Regions from separate parts of the Chelatococcus sp. CO-6 genome, predicted to be linked through region 1. Evidence: predicted binding sites of a transcription regulator. Region 1 holds the regulator's gene; the other holds the start of a gene.
What was found. Region 1 encodes PhoB, which activates phosphate uptake and scavenging genes when phosphate is short. Its sites were predicted from a motif close to TGTCATNNANCTGTCAT; they were not measured.
Positions count from the first base shown of each region.

Region 2: ugpB (sn-glycerol-3-phosphate ABC transporter substrate-binding protein UgpB) is a predicted target of PhoB. The motif match lies at 4,315-4,331, and genes of this name have one in related genera.

Region 1 is NZ_CP012398.1:1,976,812-1,984,686, reverse strand. Features, by position in the region: gene AL346_RS09320 (bifunctional 2-polyprenyl-6-hydroxyphenol methylase/3-demethylubiquinol 3-O-methyltransferase UbiG) at 1-446, opposite strand, end outside; gene AL346_RS09315 (Hsp33 family molecular chaperone) at 436-1,416, opposite strand; gene argF (ornithine carbamoyltransferase) at 1,416-2,345, opposite strand; gene AL346_RS09305 (aspartate aminotransferase family protein) at 2,345-3,544, opposite strand; gene AL346_RS09300 (GcrA family cell cycle regulator) at 3,916-4,461, shown strand; gene phoB (phosphate regulon transcriptional regulator PhoB) at 4,565-5,266, opposite strand; gene phoU (phosphate signaling complex protein PhoU) at 5,295-6,014, opposite strand; gene pstB (phosphate ABC transporter ATP-binding protein PstB) at 6,044-6,862, opposite strand; gene pstA (phosphate ABC transporter permease PstA) at 6,895-7,875, opposite strand, start outside.
Region 2 is NZ_CP012398.1:1,725,634-1,733,508, forward strand. Features, by position in the region: gene AL346_RS08095 (LysR family transcriptional regulator) at 1-202, shown strand, start outside; gene AL346_RS08100 (FAD-binding oxidoreductase) at 336-1,571, shown strand; gene AL346_RS08105 (carboxymuconolactone decarboxylase family protein) at 1,578-2,024, opposite strand; gene AL346_RS08110 (sigma factor) at 2,119-3,042, opposite strand; gene AL346_RS08115 (fumarylacetoacetate hydrolase family protein) at 3,068-4,246, opposite strand; gene ugpB (sn-glycerol-3-phosphate ABC transporter substrate-binding protein UgpB) at 4,397-5,710, shown strand; gene ugpA (sn-glycerol-3-phosphate ABC transporter permease UgpA) at 5,777-6,661, shown strand; gene ugpE (sn-glycerol-3-phosphate ABC transporter permease UgpE) at 6,674-7,525, shown strand; gene AL346_RS08135 (allantoate amidohydrolase) at 7,828-7,875, opposite strand, start outside.

The DNA of each region.
Region 1 (7,875 bases):
AGGGAGAGGACGAGGAGGCCTCCCGGCGCGACCAGATTGCCGATCACGGCCATGGCCGCCTCGCGCTCCGCCGCATCGAGATGCATCCACACCGCGGTCATGGCGACGACGTCGAAAGGGCCCATCGGCCGCAGCCCCGCGAGGTCCGGCAGACAATCGTCGAGCCAGGTGATGGCGACGTCGCGGTGCAGTTCCTCGCCGCGGCTGCGCATCTCCGCCGTCGGCTCCACGGCGACGACCTCGTGGCCGAGGCGGGCGAAGCCCGCCGCGTCCCGGCCCGAGCCGGCGCCGATATCGACGACGCGCGCCGGCGCGGCCGGCAGCAGGTGCAGGATGTCGGCATGGTTGTCGAGGAACGACAGGCTCTCGTAACGGGCCACCAGCACCTCGGCGTTCTCGCCATAGCCGTCCGTGCCCCGCGGACGTCCGCGCTCGTCAGCCGGCATCGGCTTCCTCCGCGACATCCGCCGGATCGATGTCGTAATGGCGCGAGCAGAATTCGCAGGTGATGCCGATGCGGCCGTCGTCCCCCACCATGTCGGCACGATCCTCGGGCGAGAAGCGCTTGAGCATGGCGAGGATGCGGTGGGACGAGCAGCGGCAGCTCTCCTCGACCGGCTGCGGCTCGAAGACGCGCACGCCGCGCTCGTGGAAGAGGCGGTAGAGCAGTTGCTCGCGCGTCAGCGTCGGATCGAGCAGCTCGTGATCCTCGACCGTGGAGACGAGGAGCTTGGCCTCGACCCAGGCATCGTCCTCGTCCGGCCCGGCCGCCGGATCGTGCCCCTCGGGCGCATCGCCGGGATCGAGATCCGGCTGGCGCATCCGGTCGGCCGAGCGCGGCAGGAACTGCACCATGAGGCCGCCGGCCCGCCAGGCATGGTCGCCGCCGCCCAGCGCCTCGCCGACGGCGAGGCGCACGAGCGTCGGGATCTGCTCGGACTGGCGGAAGTACTGGTGCGCCGCCTCCTCGAAGCTCTGCCCCTCGAGCGCCACCACGCCCTGGTAGCGGTTCATGTCGCCGCCCTGGTCGATGGTGAGGGCGAGATGGCCGTGGCCGATGAGGTCGCCCGTCGCCGTCGCGCGCTCGGCGATGGCCGCCTCGAGGCGCCCGGCATCGAAGCGGGCGCAGGCGCGCAGCCGGCCCGGCGCATCGAAATCGACGATGACCATGTCGATCGGCCCGTCGCTGCGCGTCTGCAGCTGGAAGCGGCCGTCGAGCTTGAGCGCCGAACCGAGCAGCGCCGTCAGCACCACGGCTTCGCCGACCACGCGCGAGACGGGGGCAGGATAGTCGTGGCGCGCGATGATCGTGTCGACGCTCGTCCCGAGGCTGGCCACGCGGCCGCGCACGTCGAGCCCCTCCACCGCGAAGGGCAGGACGCGGTCGTCGCCGGCCGGCGGCGCAGCCATGTCCATTACGCGATTGCTCCCAGACACCAAGCCAGAATACCCTTTTGTGCATGGAGGCGGTTCTCCGCCTCGTCGAAGACGACCGAAGCCGGCCCGTCCATCACCTCGTCCGTCACCTCCTCGCCCCGGTGCGCCGGCAGGCAGTGCATGAAGATGGCGCCCTTGGCAGCGGCGCCCATCAGCTTGCCGTTGACCTGGTAGGGCTTGAGCAGGTTGTGGCGGCGGCCCTCGTCCTCGTCGCCCATGGACACCCAGCAGTCGGTCACGACGGCATCGGCGCCGTCCACCGCCGCGAAGGGATCGCTCGTGACATTGACGCGCGCGCCCTCCCGCCGGGCGAAGGCGATGACTTCCTCGGGCGGGGCGAGCTCCGGCGGGCTCGCGATGTTGAGCGTGAAATCGAGCCGCGCCGCGGCGTGCACCCAGGAGGCGAGCACGTTGTTGGCATCGCCCGACCAAGCGACGGTGCGGCCCTTGATCGGGCCGCGATGCTCTTCGAAGGTCAGCACGTCGGCCATGATCTGGCAGGGATGCGAACGCTTCGTCAGCCCGTTGATCACCGGCACGTCGGCATGGCGGGCGAGCTCCAGCATCGCCTCGTGGTCGAGGATGCGGATCATGATGGCGTCGACATAGCGCGAGAGGACGCGCGCCGTATCGGCGATGGTCTCGCCGCGGCCGAGCTGCATCTCCTTGCCCGTCAGCATCAGCGGCTCGCCGCCGAGCTCGCGCATGGCAAGGTCGAAGGACACGCGCGTGCGCGTCGACGGCTTGTCGAAGATCATCGCCAGCACCTTGCCGGCGAGCGGCTTCTCCTTCGGCGGCTGGCCCTTGCGGCGCCCGGCCTTCAACGCCGCGCTGGCGTCGAGCACCTGGCGCAGATCGCCTTGCGTGAAATCGGTGAGGTCGAGGAAGTGACGCACGGAGCCGCTCATCACGCTGCTCCCTTCTCGGCCGAGCGGGCGGCCTCGACGGCGGCGGCGGTCGCCTCTAGGCGCTCCAGCGCCTCCCTCACCTCGGCCTCGCCGATGGTGAGCGGCGGCAGCAGCCGCACCACGTTGTCGCCGGCGCCGATGACGATGAGCCTGTTGGCCCGCGCCGCATCGACGAATTCCGTGTTCGGCACGGCGAGCTTGAGGCCGAGCATCAGCCCCTCGCCGCGCACCTCGGCGATGACACCGGGATGCCTGTCCTTGAGCGCAGCAAGGCGCTGCTTCAGGAGCAGGCCGGTCTGCGCCACCTGATCGAGGAAGCCGGGCGCCAGCACCACGTCGAGCACCGCATTGCCGACCGCCATGGCGAGCGGGTTGCCGCCGAAGGTGGTGCCGTGCACACCATAGGTCATGCCGCTCGCCGCCTCGGCGGTGGCGAGGCAGGCGCCCATGGGGAAGCCGCCGCCGATGCCCTTGGCCACCGCCATGATGTCCGGCGTGATGCCGGCCCATTCGTGCGCGAAGAGCTTGCCCGTGCGGCCGACGCCGCTCTGCACCTCGTCGAGGATGAGGAGGAGGCCCCGCTCGTCGCAGAATTTGCGCAGGCGACGCAACGCCTCGGGCGCAACGGCGCGGATGCCGCCCTCGCCCTGGATCGGCTCGATGAGGATGGCGCCGGTCTGCGGGCCGACGACGGCCTCGAGCGCCTCCCAGTCGCCGAAGGCGACCTGGTCGAAGCCCTCGACCTTGGGGCCGAAGCCCTCGAGATATTTCTTCTGGCCGCCGGCGGCGATGGTCGCCAGCGTGCGGCCGTGGAAGGCGCCCTCGAAGGTGACGATGTGGAAGCGCTCGGGCTGGCCCTTGGACGAATGGTAGCGCCGGGCCATCTTGATGGCGCATTCCAGCGCCTCGGCGCCGGAATTGGTGAAGAAGACATTGTCGGCGAAGGTGGCATCGACCAGCCGCTGGGCGAGCCGCTCGCCCTCGGGGATGCGCACGAGGTTCGACGTGTGCCAGAGCTTGCCGGCCTGCGCGGTCAGCGCCTCGACGAGATGCGGATGGCAATGGCCGAGGGCGTTGACTGCGATGCCGGCGCCGAAATCGAGGTATCGCTCGCCGCTTCGCGTCACGAGCCACGCGCCCTCGCCCTTCTCGAATTCGATGTCGGCCCGCGCATAGGTCTGCAGAAGCGGCGAAGTCACGTCTCTCGTCTCCGCGATGAGGCGCCGGCCTGCCGCCGGACGCCTCGGATTTTCCCGAAAATCAAAGTGCCGCCCGGGCAGGGGCGGCACCGTCCACAATTTTAGATGGGTCACGGAGCCTGTCAATTCAATCGCATTGATACGATCGATCAGCCGGCGCCCGATTGCTGTCATGATCTTGGGGAAAACGCAGATCGGCCGGCGCGAAGCCTTGCTCGCGCCTTCCCTCATATTGTAGTTTCCGAGCCACAGACCACGACATATCGTGTGGCCAATTCCCTATCGGCGCTACCTGCAGCAGGATGCGACGAGGCGAGAGCCTCTTTCGCGCTTCCCTTGCGCGCGCCGAGACGAGCCGGGCGGAGAGAGCGATGAGCGATCAGAGCAATACCTGGAGCGACGAGCGGGTGGAGCTGCTGCGCAAGCTCTGGACCGAGGGCCTCAGCGCCAGCCAGATCGCTGCCGAGCTCGGCGGCGTGACGCGCAATGCCGTCATCGGCAAGGTGCATCGGCTCGGCCTCTCCGGCCGCGCCAAGTCGGCGGCCCCGGCGGCATCCCGGCCACGCAAGGCGGCGCCCACACGCAGCCCGAGCCATCCCATGGCGCAGCCGTCGGGCCAGACCGTCGTGCGCGGCAACACGGCCCTCGCCGCAGCGCCGGAGCTCGAGACCGAGGCGGTGCCGCAGCAGCAGTTCCAGCCGCAGGAAGAGGTGGTCGTGCCGCTGAGCGAGCGCGTCACCATCATGGAGCTGCGGGAAGCCATGTGCCGCTGGCCGATGGGCGACCCGACGACGCCGGACTTCCGCTTCTGCGGCGCCCGCTCCCTGCTCGGCATGCCCTATTGCGCGCACCATGCGCGCATCGCCTACCAGCCGGCGGCGGACCGCCGGCGCGAGAAGAAGGTGATGCGCTCCTGAGCCTCGCAGCGGGCTTTAAGATAAACGAAAGGCCGGGGCGGCGACGCTCCGGCCTTTTTCTTTGATGGCGAGGAAGCGGACGGGCGGCCGGCACCGCCGCCCCTCACTCCGCGTGCGAAAAGGTCTCGTCGAAGGAATAGCCGGCGCCACGCACCGTGCGGATGGGATCGGGCTTGCGGGCGCGGTTGATGGCCTTGCGCAGGCGGCCGACATGCACGTCCACCGTGCGCTCGTCGATGTAGACGTCGTGGCCCCAGACGCCATCGAGCAGCTGCTCACGCGTGAACACGCGGCCGGGGCTCTGCATCAGGAACTCGAGCAGCTTGAACTCGGTGGGGCCGAGGTGCAGCTCGCGGCCGGAACGGCGCACGCGCCGGGTCTCGCGGTCGAGCTCGATGTCGCCGGCCGTGAGGAGGGTGGCCACATGGCCCGGCTTGGCGCGGCGCAGCAGCGCGCGCACGCGCGCCAGCAGCTCCGGCACCGAGAAGGGCTTGACGACATAGTCGTCCGCGCCGGTGGCGAGGCCGCGCACGCGCTCGCCCTCCTCGCCGCGGGCGGTGAGCATGATGACGGGCAGCCGCTCGGTCTCGCGCCGGGCGCGCATGCGCCGGCACAGCTCGATGCCGGATAGGCCCGGCAGCATCCAGTCGAGCAACACGAGGTCCGGGACCTGCTCGCGCAGGCGCACCTCGGCCTCGTCGCCGCGGGCGACGGCGTCGACGGTGTAGCCTTCGGCCTCGAGGTTGTAACGCAGGAGGAGTGTGAGCGGCTCTTCGTCTTCGACGATGAGGATACGAGGTCCCATCGGTCCTTCCGTTACGCGTGATCGACGCTTACTGCTGGCCGGCGACCGGCACCGTGGTGAAGCTCGACTCGTCGCTCTTCGGCCGCTCGGCGGCGAGCGGCTTGCCGGTGACGAGATAGTGGATGGTCTCGGCGACATTGGTGGTGTGGTCGCCGATGCGCTCGATGTTCTTGGCGAGGAACAGGAGATGCGTGCAGAAGCTGATGTTGCGCGGATCTTCCATCATGTAGGTCAGGAGCTCGCGGAAGATCGAGGTGTAGAGCGCGTCGATGCGGTCGTCGCGCTGCCACACGTCGAGCGCGCGGGCCGTGTCCTTCTGCGCATAGGCGTCGAGCACGTCCTTGAGCTGGGCCTGCACGAGGTCGCTCATGTGCTGCACGCCGCCGACGATCTTCTGCGGCTGCATCTCGTTGCTGATGGCGACGACGCGCTTGGCGGTGTTCTTGGCGAGGTCGCCGACGCGCTCGATGTCCCCTGCCACGCGGATGGCGGAGACGATCTCGCGCAGGTCCACCGCCATCGGCTGGCGCTTGGCGATGGTGAGCACGGCGCGCTCCTCGACGTCGTGCTGCAGGGCGTCGAGCCGCTCGTCGACGGCGATCACCGCCTGGGCGAGGGCCGCATCGCGCCGCACCAGGGCCATCGTCGCGTCGCCCAGCATCTTCTCGGCGATGCCGCCCATCTCGGCGATCTTGCTGCGCAGGGTGTCGAGCTCGACGTCGTACGAGCTGACGATATGATCGGTCATCGTCGGCAATCCTTGTTCCTGCGGCGGCCTCAGCCGAAGCGCCCGGTGATGTAGTCCTGCGTCCGCTTGTCCTGCGGGGCCGTGAAGATCTGTTCCGTCGATCCTTCCTCCACGAGCTTGCCCAGGTGGAAGAAGGCCGTGCGCTGCGAGACGCGCGCCGCCTGCTGCATCGAGTGCGTCACGATGACGATGGTGTAGTTCTCGCGCAGCTCGTCGATCAGCTCCTCGATCTTCGCGGTGGCGATGGGATCGAGCGCCGAACACGGCTCGTCCATGAGGATGACCTCGGGATTGACGGCGATGGCGCGGGCGATGCACAGGCGCTGCTGTTGCCCGCCGGAGAGGCCGGTGCCCGGCGAGGTGAGGCGGTCCTTCACCTCCTCGTAGAGGCCGGCGCGCTTGAGGCTCATGGTGACGACCTCGTCGAGGTCGGCCTTGGAACTGGTGAGCCCGTGGATGCGCGGCCCGTAGGCGACGTTCTCGTAGATCGACTTGGGGAAGGGGTTCGGCTTCTGGAACACCATGCCGACCTTCGCCCGCAGCTGCACCGGGTCGAGGCCCCGGTCGTAGATGTCGCTGCCGTCGATCTCGATGCGGCCGCTGACGCGGCAGATCGGGATCGTGTCGTTCATCCGGTTGATGCAGCGCAGGAAGGTGGACTTGCCGCAGCCGGACGGGCCGATGAAGGCCGTCACCGCCTTCTCGGGAATGTCGATCGAGACATCGTGCAGGGCGTGCTTGTCGCCGTAGTAGACGTTGACGTCCCGGGCGACGACCTTCGTCACCGCCTCGTCCGCGGCTTCGGCCGCCGTGGCCTTGGCCAGCTCGATGTTCGGCATCGTCGTCATCATAGAGAACTCCCTTCGGCTCGGGACGCGGCTCACCAGCGGCGCTCGAAGCGGCGGCGCAGCAGGATGGCGAGCCCGTTCATGATAAAGAGAAAAGCGAGCAGAACCAGGATGGCGGCGGCCGTCTTGGCCTGGAACAGCGGCTCCGGCAGGTCCGACCACAGGTAGATCTGCACCGGCAGCGCCGTCGCCGCGTCGGTGATCGAGCCCGGCACGTCGACGATGAAGGCGACCATGCCGATGAGGAGCAGGGGCGCGGTTTCGCCGAGCGCATGCGCCATGCCGATGATCGTCCCCGTCATGATGCCGGGCATGGCGAGCGGCAGCACGTGGTGGAACACCGCCTGCTGGTGCGAGGCGCCGATGCCGAGCGCTGCCTCGCGGATCGACGGCGGCACCGACTTCAGGGCGGCGCGGCTCGCGATGATGATCGTCGGCAGCACCAGGAGGGCGAGCACGAGACCGCCGACGAGCGGCGCCGAGCGCGGCAGGCCGAAGAAGTTGAGGAACATCGCGAGGCCGAGCAGGCCGAAGACGATCGAGGGCACGGCCGCGAGATTGTTGATGTTGACCTCGATGAGATCCGTCAGCCGGTTCTTCGGTGCGAATTCCTCGAGATAGACAGCGGCGCCGACGCCGATCGGCAGGCACAGGACCAGTGTCACCAGCATGGTCAGCGCCGAGCCGATGAGGGCCCCGAGGATGCCCGCCTGCTCCGGCTCGCGGCTGTCGCCGGAGGTGAAGAAGCGGCTGGCGAAATGCGACGCGACCATGCCGCGCTGCTTCAGGTCCTCGAGCCAGGCGACCACCTGGTCGTCGAGGCGGCGGTTGGCCTCGGGCTGGGTCAGGGTGAGGATGTCCCACCGGCCGGCGGCCACGGCGTCGGTGTTGGCCAGCGGCACGAGCACCGTGCCGCGTGCCTCGGAGGCACTGATCTCGGTCAGCTTGACGATGCCGCCGTTGATGAAGACGAGCTTCGAGGGCAGGTCTGCCGTCAGCCGCTCGGGCGCATC
Region 2 (7,875 bases), 250 kb from region 1:
CCTCGCCATCGTGCCGCGTTTCCTCGTCGAGGACGAATTGCGCGCCGGCGCCCTCGTCGTGCCCTTCGAGCGGCCGATCACGAGCGAGGAGGCCTATTACCTCGTCTATCCCGAAGAGAAGGCGGACCGCCCGGCGCTCGCGGCCTTTCGCGACTGGCTGCTGGCGGAGTGCGGGACGGAGGCAGCCGGGCAGGTGGGGTGAGGGGCTTGCTCTCCGCAGCTGCGACGCCAGCAGCCCATGGACAAGCCACGCCGCATGCGGCAATCATGCGGGCTGCTCATGAAGCCGCCATCCGCGACGCTTCGCCTCCGCTCACTTCGGCGCTGCCAGGATCATGTCCCAGACCCCCAACGGTTCCACCCCTTCGGCCGAGACCGCCGACGTCGTCATCGTCGGCGGTGCGGTGATGGGCTCCTCCGTCGCCTTCCATCTCCTGTCCGATCCCGCCTTTTCCGGCCGGGTCGTCGTGATCGAGAAGGATCCGACCTACGCGCGCTCCGCCTCGGCGCTGTCGGCGGCTTCCATCCGGCAGCAGTTCTCGAGCCCGGTGAACATCCGCATCTCGCTCCACGGCATCGCCTTCCTGCGCGACATCGGCGCGCGCCTTGCCGTCGGCGACGAGCGGCCGGTGATCGATCTCACCGAGGGCGGCTATCTCTATCTCGCGGCAACGCCCGAGGGGGCCGAGACGCTCGCCAGCAATCGCGCGGTGCAGGAAGCGGAGGGCGCCGACATCGCCGTCTTCGATCCCGCCGGGCTCAAGGAAAAATTCCCTTGGCTCGCCACGGACGATCTTCTCGCCGGCGCCTGGGGCCGCAGCGGCGAGGGCTGGTTCGACGGCTGGGGCCTCCTGCAGGCCTTCCGCAAGAAGGCGCGGGCGCTCGGGGCCGAGTACCGCACCGGCGAGGTCGCGCATCTCGAGCGGCAGGGCGGCCGCGTCGTCGCCGTGCACCTTGCCGACGGCAGCCGCATCGCCTGCGGCGCGGTGGTCGATTGCGCGGGCTCGGACGGGCGGCGCATCGCCGCGAGCGCCGGCATAGACATCCCCGTCCATGCCAGGAAGCGCTATGTCTTCAGCTTCACCTGCAAGGGGCCCGTCGACAACTGCCCGCTGATGATCGACACCTCCGGCGCCTATGTGCGGCCCGAGGGCCATCGCGGCGCCGAGGGGCAGATGTTCATCTGCGGCATCTCGCCGGAGGCCGAGGCCGATCCCGACTGGGACGGCGATGCGGAGGCGGTCGACTGGTCGCTGTTCGAGGAGGTGATCTGGCCGGCGCTCGCCATGCGCGTGCCCGCCTTCGAGCACATCCGCCCCGGCCGGGCCTGGTCCGGCCCCTACGACATGAACCTCCTCGACCACAACGCCATCGTCGGCCGTGCCGGCGAGGTCGAGAACCTCTTCCTCGCCAACGGCTTCTCCGGCCACGGCCTGCAGCAGGCCCCCGCCGTCGGCCGCGGCATCGCCGAGGAGATCGTGCACGGGCGCTTCGTGACGCTCGACCTCTCCGACCTCGGCTACGGCCGCATCCTCGCGCAGCGGCCGCTGCGCGAGGCGAACGTCATCTGAGGTCGATCAGACCGGCGCGTGCTGGGTGCCGAAGCCGACCGCGATGCGGTTCCAGAAGTTGATCATGGCAAGGAGCGCCGTCAGCGCGACGACCTCCTTCTCGGAGAAATGCTCGTCGAGGGCGGCCGAGGCCCGGACGAGGGCGGCATGGTCGTCCATGCGTGTCATCGCTTCCGCATAGGCGAGGGCGGCGCGCTCGCGCGCATCGAAGGCGGGCGATTCCCGCCATGTCGGCAGGAGATAGAGCCGCTCCGGCTTCTCGCCGTATTTCTTCACCGCATCGCCGCCGTGCATGTGCACGCAATAGGCGCAGCCGTTGATCTGCGAGGCGCGCGTCTTCACCAGCTCGACGAGCGTCATGTCGAGGCCGAGCCCCTCGATGTCGCCGTTGAGCCGGCGCGCCGTGGCGAAGACGTCGGGGATGATACCGTAGGCGTTGATGGTTCTCGTCATCATGTGCTCCTGTGCACGGCCGAGCGAGGCCGCATGCCCTTGAAGACGCTGCACAGGGACGCCTTGTGACAGGGAAGCCGCAAAAAACTTCGGCTCAGCCGTCCGCGGGCATGCGGACGAGCTTGTCCGGATTGAGCACGAAATAGATGGCCGTGATCCGCTCGCCGTCGCTCGCCGCCATCACGATCCGCACCGGGCGTTCCTCCTCGTAAGTGACGAACCCTGCTTCGCCGGCAAAGCGCGCCGGCCGGTCGACGCGGCCGCGGCCGAGCTTGCGGGCGACCCCCAGCACCAGTCGCACGATCCGCCCGGCGCCGCGCACGATGTTGCGGGCGGCAAGCACCTTGCCGCCGCCGTCGGTCGTGATGGTCGCGTCAGGCGCCAGCAGGCGGATGAGGCGCTCGGCATCCCCGGCGGCGAGCGCGAGGCGGAACTCTTCCATGAGGGTTTCATGCCGCCGACGGCGCGCCAGGGCATCGGCCGGCGCCGCGGGGAGCTGCCCGTCGCCGAGCCGGCGCCGCGCCCGGGCGACGATCTGCCGGCAGGCCGCCTCGCTGCGGCCGAGCACTTCGGCAAGGCGGGCATAGGGCATGTCGATGAGCTCGCGCAGCACGAAGGCGCAGCGCTCCACCGGGCCGAGGCGCTCCATCAGCACGAGGACGGCATAGGGCAGGTCGCCGGTGAAGACGTCGCCGTCGTCCGATCCCGTCCAGGGCTCCGGCAGCCACGGCCCGTCATAGGCGGCGCGCTCGCGCCGCGCGGCCCGCAGCCGGTCGATGGCGAGCCGGCTCGTCACCGTGACGAGCCAGGCCTCCGGATTGTCGATTGCCCCGCCGGCGGCATGGAAGCGCAGGAAGGCATCCTGCACCACGTCCTCGGCGTCGCCCATCGTGCCGAGCATACGATGGGCGATGGCAAGGAGCCGCGGCCGCACGGCGAGGAACGCGGCCGCTCCATCATCCGCGATGGCATCGCCGGCGGCTGTCCCGGAGGCTGGCGGTCGGCGATGCTGGTTCATGTCCGGTTCCGGCCCGCGGGGCGGCTCAGAGGAGGCCGCGCTTGGCGAGGTTGCGCATCAGCTGCCCGGTGCCGAAGGTCCACGGTGCGCAATCCTGGCTGTGGCGCATGCGGTTGACGAGGCTGCCGAGCTGCGGGGCGGCGATGGTGACGATGTCGCCCACCTTGTGGGTGAAACCCTTGCCCGGCGCATCGCGGTCCTCGACCGGCGCGAACAGCGTGCCGAGGAACAGCACCGCCCCGTCCGGATACTGGTGGTGCTTGCCGATCATCTGGGCGGCGAGATCGGCCGGATCGCGGCTGATCTTCTCGATGGTGGAGAAGCCCTCCATGCGGAAACCGTCCTCGCCCTCCACCGTCAGCGTCACGTGCATGCGGCGCACGTCGTCGAGCGAGAAGCCGTCGTCGAAGAAGCGCAGGAAGGGGCCGACCGCGCAGCTCGCGTTGTTGTCCTTCGCCTTGCCGAGGAGCAGGGCCGAGCGGCCCTCGACGTCGCGCAGGTTGACGTCGTTGCCGAGGGTGGCGCCGACGATGCGCCCGTCCGAGGCGACGACCAGCACCACCTCGGGCTCGGGATTGTTCCAGGTGGAGATGGCGTGGATGCCGGCATCCGCCCCCGTGCCCACGCTCGACAGGGGCTGGGCCTTGGTGAAGATCTCGGCGTCCGGCCCGATGCCGACCTCGAGATACTGGCTCCAGGCGCCCTGGGCCATGAGCACCTCCTTGAGGCGCATGGCCTCGGGCGAGCCGGGCTTGAGGCGGGCGAGGTCGTCGCCGACGAGGCGGTTGATCTCTTCGCGGATGGCCGCCGCGGCATCGGCATTGCCGCGCGCGCGCTCCTCGATGACGCGCTCCAGCATGGAGACGGCGAAGGTCACGCCCGCCGCCTTCACCGCCTGCAGGTCGATGGGGGCGAGGAGGTAGGGCCGAGTGGAATCGCGCGTCGCCTCCACCGAATTGGCGAGGATGGCCTCGAGCGGGCCGAGTGATTCGCCCTCGGCCCCGCGCAGGGCGGCCGCAGGTGCGGAAGTTTCGCATAGGTCACGCATCGTCGCGAAAGCGCGGCTGATATCGAAAACCTCGCCCTCGCGAACGGTCACCACCGACGGGCCGGCGGCATCGGGCCGGAAGACGCGGCCGGCCAAGGCTGCCTTGGAGAAATCGCTCGGCAGAGTGGTGGCGGTGGAAAGGGTCAGGCCCCCCATGGAATACGCTCCTCGTTGAAGTCTCGAATTTCGTTTCGCTTGCGTTTGTCGTCGATTATTCATTGAACTGTCATGTCATTGTCATGCTATGCTCGTTAGCAACGAAGAGAAGGGTCCCCGAGGGGGGCTCCGGGAGATGGGGAGGCTATCATGGCATCTCGTATTGTAACCATGGCAAGTGCGGCGGCCTTCATCGCCGCGGCGGGACCGGCTGCTGCCCAGACGCAGATCCAGTGGTGGCATGCCATGTCGGGCGCGCTCGGCGAGAAGCTCGAGAAGATCGCGAACGACTTCAACGCCTCGCAGAGCGAGTACAAGGTCGTCCCGGTCTTCAAGGGCAGCTATCCCGAGACCATGACGGGCGCCATCGCCGCCTTCCGCGCCAAGCAGCATCCGACGATCGTGCAGGTCTTCGAGGTCGGCACGGCGACGATGATGGCGGCCAAGGGCGCCGTCTATCCGGTCTACCAGCTGATGGCGGACGAGAACGAGCCGTTCGATCCGCAGGCCTATCTGCCGGCGGTGACGGGCTACTACAGCGACACGCAGGGCAACATGCTCTCGTTCCCGTTCAATTCCTCGACGCCGATCCTCTATTACAACAAGGACCACTTCAAGAAGGCGGGCCTTGACGAGAACACCCCGCCCAAGACCTGGCCGGAGGTCGAGGAATTCGCCAAGAAGCTGCAGGCGGCGGGCGTCGCGTGCGGCTTCACGACCCAGTGGCCGTCCTGGGTGCATGTCGAGAACTTCTCGGCCATGCACAACATCCCGCTGTCGACTGAGGCCAACGGCTTCGGCGGCCTCGGCACCGAGCTCAAGATCAACAACCCGACGCTCGAGAAGCACTGGACGGCGCTCGTCGACTGGCAGAAGTCGAAGGTCTTCGACTACGGCGGCCGCCAGGGCAAGTCGGATCCGAAGTTCCTCTCCGGCGAATGCGCCATGACCTTCGCCTCCTCGGCGGCGCGTGCCAACATCATGGCCAACGCCAAGTTCGGCGTCGGCTACGGCATGCAGCCCTATTGGCCGGACGTGCAGGGCGCCCCGCAGAACTCCATCATCGGTGGCGCGACGCTCTGGGTCCTCGCCGGTCGTCCGAAGGAGGAATACAAGGGCGCGGCGAAGTTCTTCGCCTATCTGTCGAAGCCCGAGGTCCAGGCCTGGTGGCACCAGCAGACCGGCTATCTGCCGATCACCAAGGCCGCTTACGAGCTGTCGCAGACGGAGGGCTTCTACGAGAAGAACCCCGGTTCCGACATCTCGATCAAGCAGATGAACCTCAATCCGCCGACCGACAACTCCAAGGGCCTGCGTCTCGGCAACTTCGTCCAGATCCGCGACATGATCGAGGAGGAGCTGGAGAACGCGCTGACCGGCAAGAAGTCGGCGAAGGACGCGCTCGACGCGGCGGCGAAGCGCGGCAACGAGCTGCTCCGCCAGTTCGAGAAGTCCAACTCCTGAATAGCGTAACGTGAATGGCGGCGCCCGGACTGCACCGGGCGCCGCCCTGTTCCTTCTGGGGGGCCGATGCAGGCAAAACGGGTCACCTTCGGCGGCGGCATCGTGCCTTATCTGCTGCTTGCGCCGCAGCTCGCCATCACCATCATCTTCTTCCTGTGGCCCGCCGGCCAGGCGCTCTACACCTCGCTCTTCGCCGAAGACGCCTTCGGCCTGTCGCGCCAGTTCGTCGGCCTCGCCAATTTCGTCGCGCTCTTCGAGGATCCGAGCTACCGGGCGAGCTTCGCCATCACGGTCGTCTTCTCCGCCTCGGTCGCGGGCATCTCGCTCGGCCTCGGCCTCCTCTTCGCGCTCGCCGCCGACAAGGTGGGGCGCAAGGCGATGGTCTACCAGACGCTGCTCATCTGGCCCTATGCCGTGGCCCCGGCCGTCGCCGCCATTTTGTGGTGGTTCATGTTCGACCCCTCGGTCGGCGTCGTGGCGCGTGGCCTCCGGGCCATCGGCATCTACTGGAACCACCACCTCAACGGCACCGATGCGCTCATCATGGTCATCCTCGCCGCCTCGTGGAAGCAGGTGAGCTACAACTTCCTCTTCTTCCTCGCCGGGCTGCAGGCCATCCCGCGCACCCTCGTCGAGGCCGCGGCGCTCGACGGGGCGGGTCCCTGGCTGCGCTTCCGCAAGATCGTCTGGCCGCTGCTTGCGCCGACGACCTTCTTCCTGCTCGTCGTCAACATCGTCTACGCCTTCTTCGACACCTTCGGCATCATCCACGCGACGACCGGCGGCGGTCCCGGCCAGTCCACCACCATCCTCGTCTACAAGGTGTTCAAGGACGGCTTCGAATCGCTCAATCTCGGCGCGTCCGCCGCCCAGTCGGTGGTGCTGCTCGTCATCGTCATCGGCCTGACGGCGCTGCAGTTCCGCCATATCGAGCGCAAGGTCCATTACTGAGGGGGCGGGGACATGGTCGAATCCGGCCGCAAGCTGACTTTCGCCGCCCATGCGGCGCTCATCCTCGGCGTCACCGCCATGGTGCTGCCGGTGTGGCTCGCCTTCGTGGCGTCGACGCATCCGGGCACGGACTTCCTCACCGGCCGCATCGGCTTCCTGCCGGGCCCGGGCCTCATCGCCAACTACAAGGAAGCGCTGTTCACCGGCTCCAGCGTCTCGGGCTTCCCGCCCGTCGGGCCGATGCTGTGGAACAGCTTCGTCATGGCCATGGCGATCGCCATCGGCAAGATCGCCATCTCGCTGCTCTCGGCCTTCGCCATCTGCTATTTCCGTTTCCCCTTCCGGGTCACGGCCTTCTGGCTCATCTTCATCACGCTGATGCTGCCGGTCGAGGTGCGCATCCTGCCGACCTTCGAGGTCGTGGCCAATCTCGGCATGCTCAACAGCTATTCGGGCCTCGCCATCCCGCTCATCGCCTCGGCGACGGCGACCTTCCTCTTCCGCCAGGTGTTCATGACCATCCCGGACGAGCTGACGGAGGCGGCGCGCATCGACGGGGCGGGGCCGCTGCGCTTCTTCTGGTCCATCCTGATGCCGCTGTCGCGCACCAACATCGCCGCGCTCTTCGTCATCCTCTTCATCTACGGCTGGAACCAGTACCTGTGGCCGCTGCTCGTCACCACGGACCAGAGCTACTACACCATCGTCATGGGCATCCAGCGCCTCGCGGCCGCGGCGGCCGAGGCCGATCCCGTCTGGCACCTCGTCATGACGACGACCATCCTCGCCATGCTGCCTCCCGTCGCGGTGGTCATCGCCATGCAGCGCCTGTTCGTGAAGGGGCTGGTCGAGACGGAGAAGTGAGCGGCGGCGCCCTGCCGGCCGCTCCTCTCACGCGTTCGGTCGCTGGCATCCGCGAAAACCGTAGACCATGAAAAACACGGATGGCCGGTTTGTGCGTTGCATGGATGCGACGAGCGCAACCCGTTCCTCTCGTCATGGCCGGGCTTGTCCCGGCCATCCACGCGTTTGGCGTTGCTCGTACTTTCAAGGCGTGGATGCCCGGGACAAGCGCGGCCATGACGACGGGATCGATGACGCACCGTGACGTCACGCCTTGTGCGTTGCAGCCGGACAGGGCGGGAGTCGCAGGCGTTCCCTGCCCCTCACCCGTTGCGCGCGGCAAAGGCCTTGATGGCGTCGACGAGGACGCG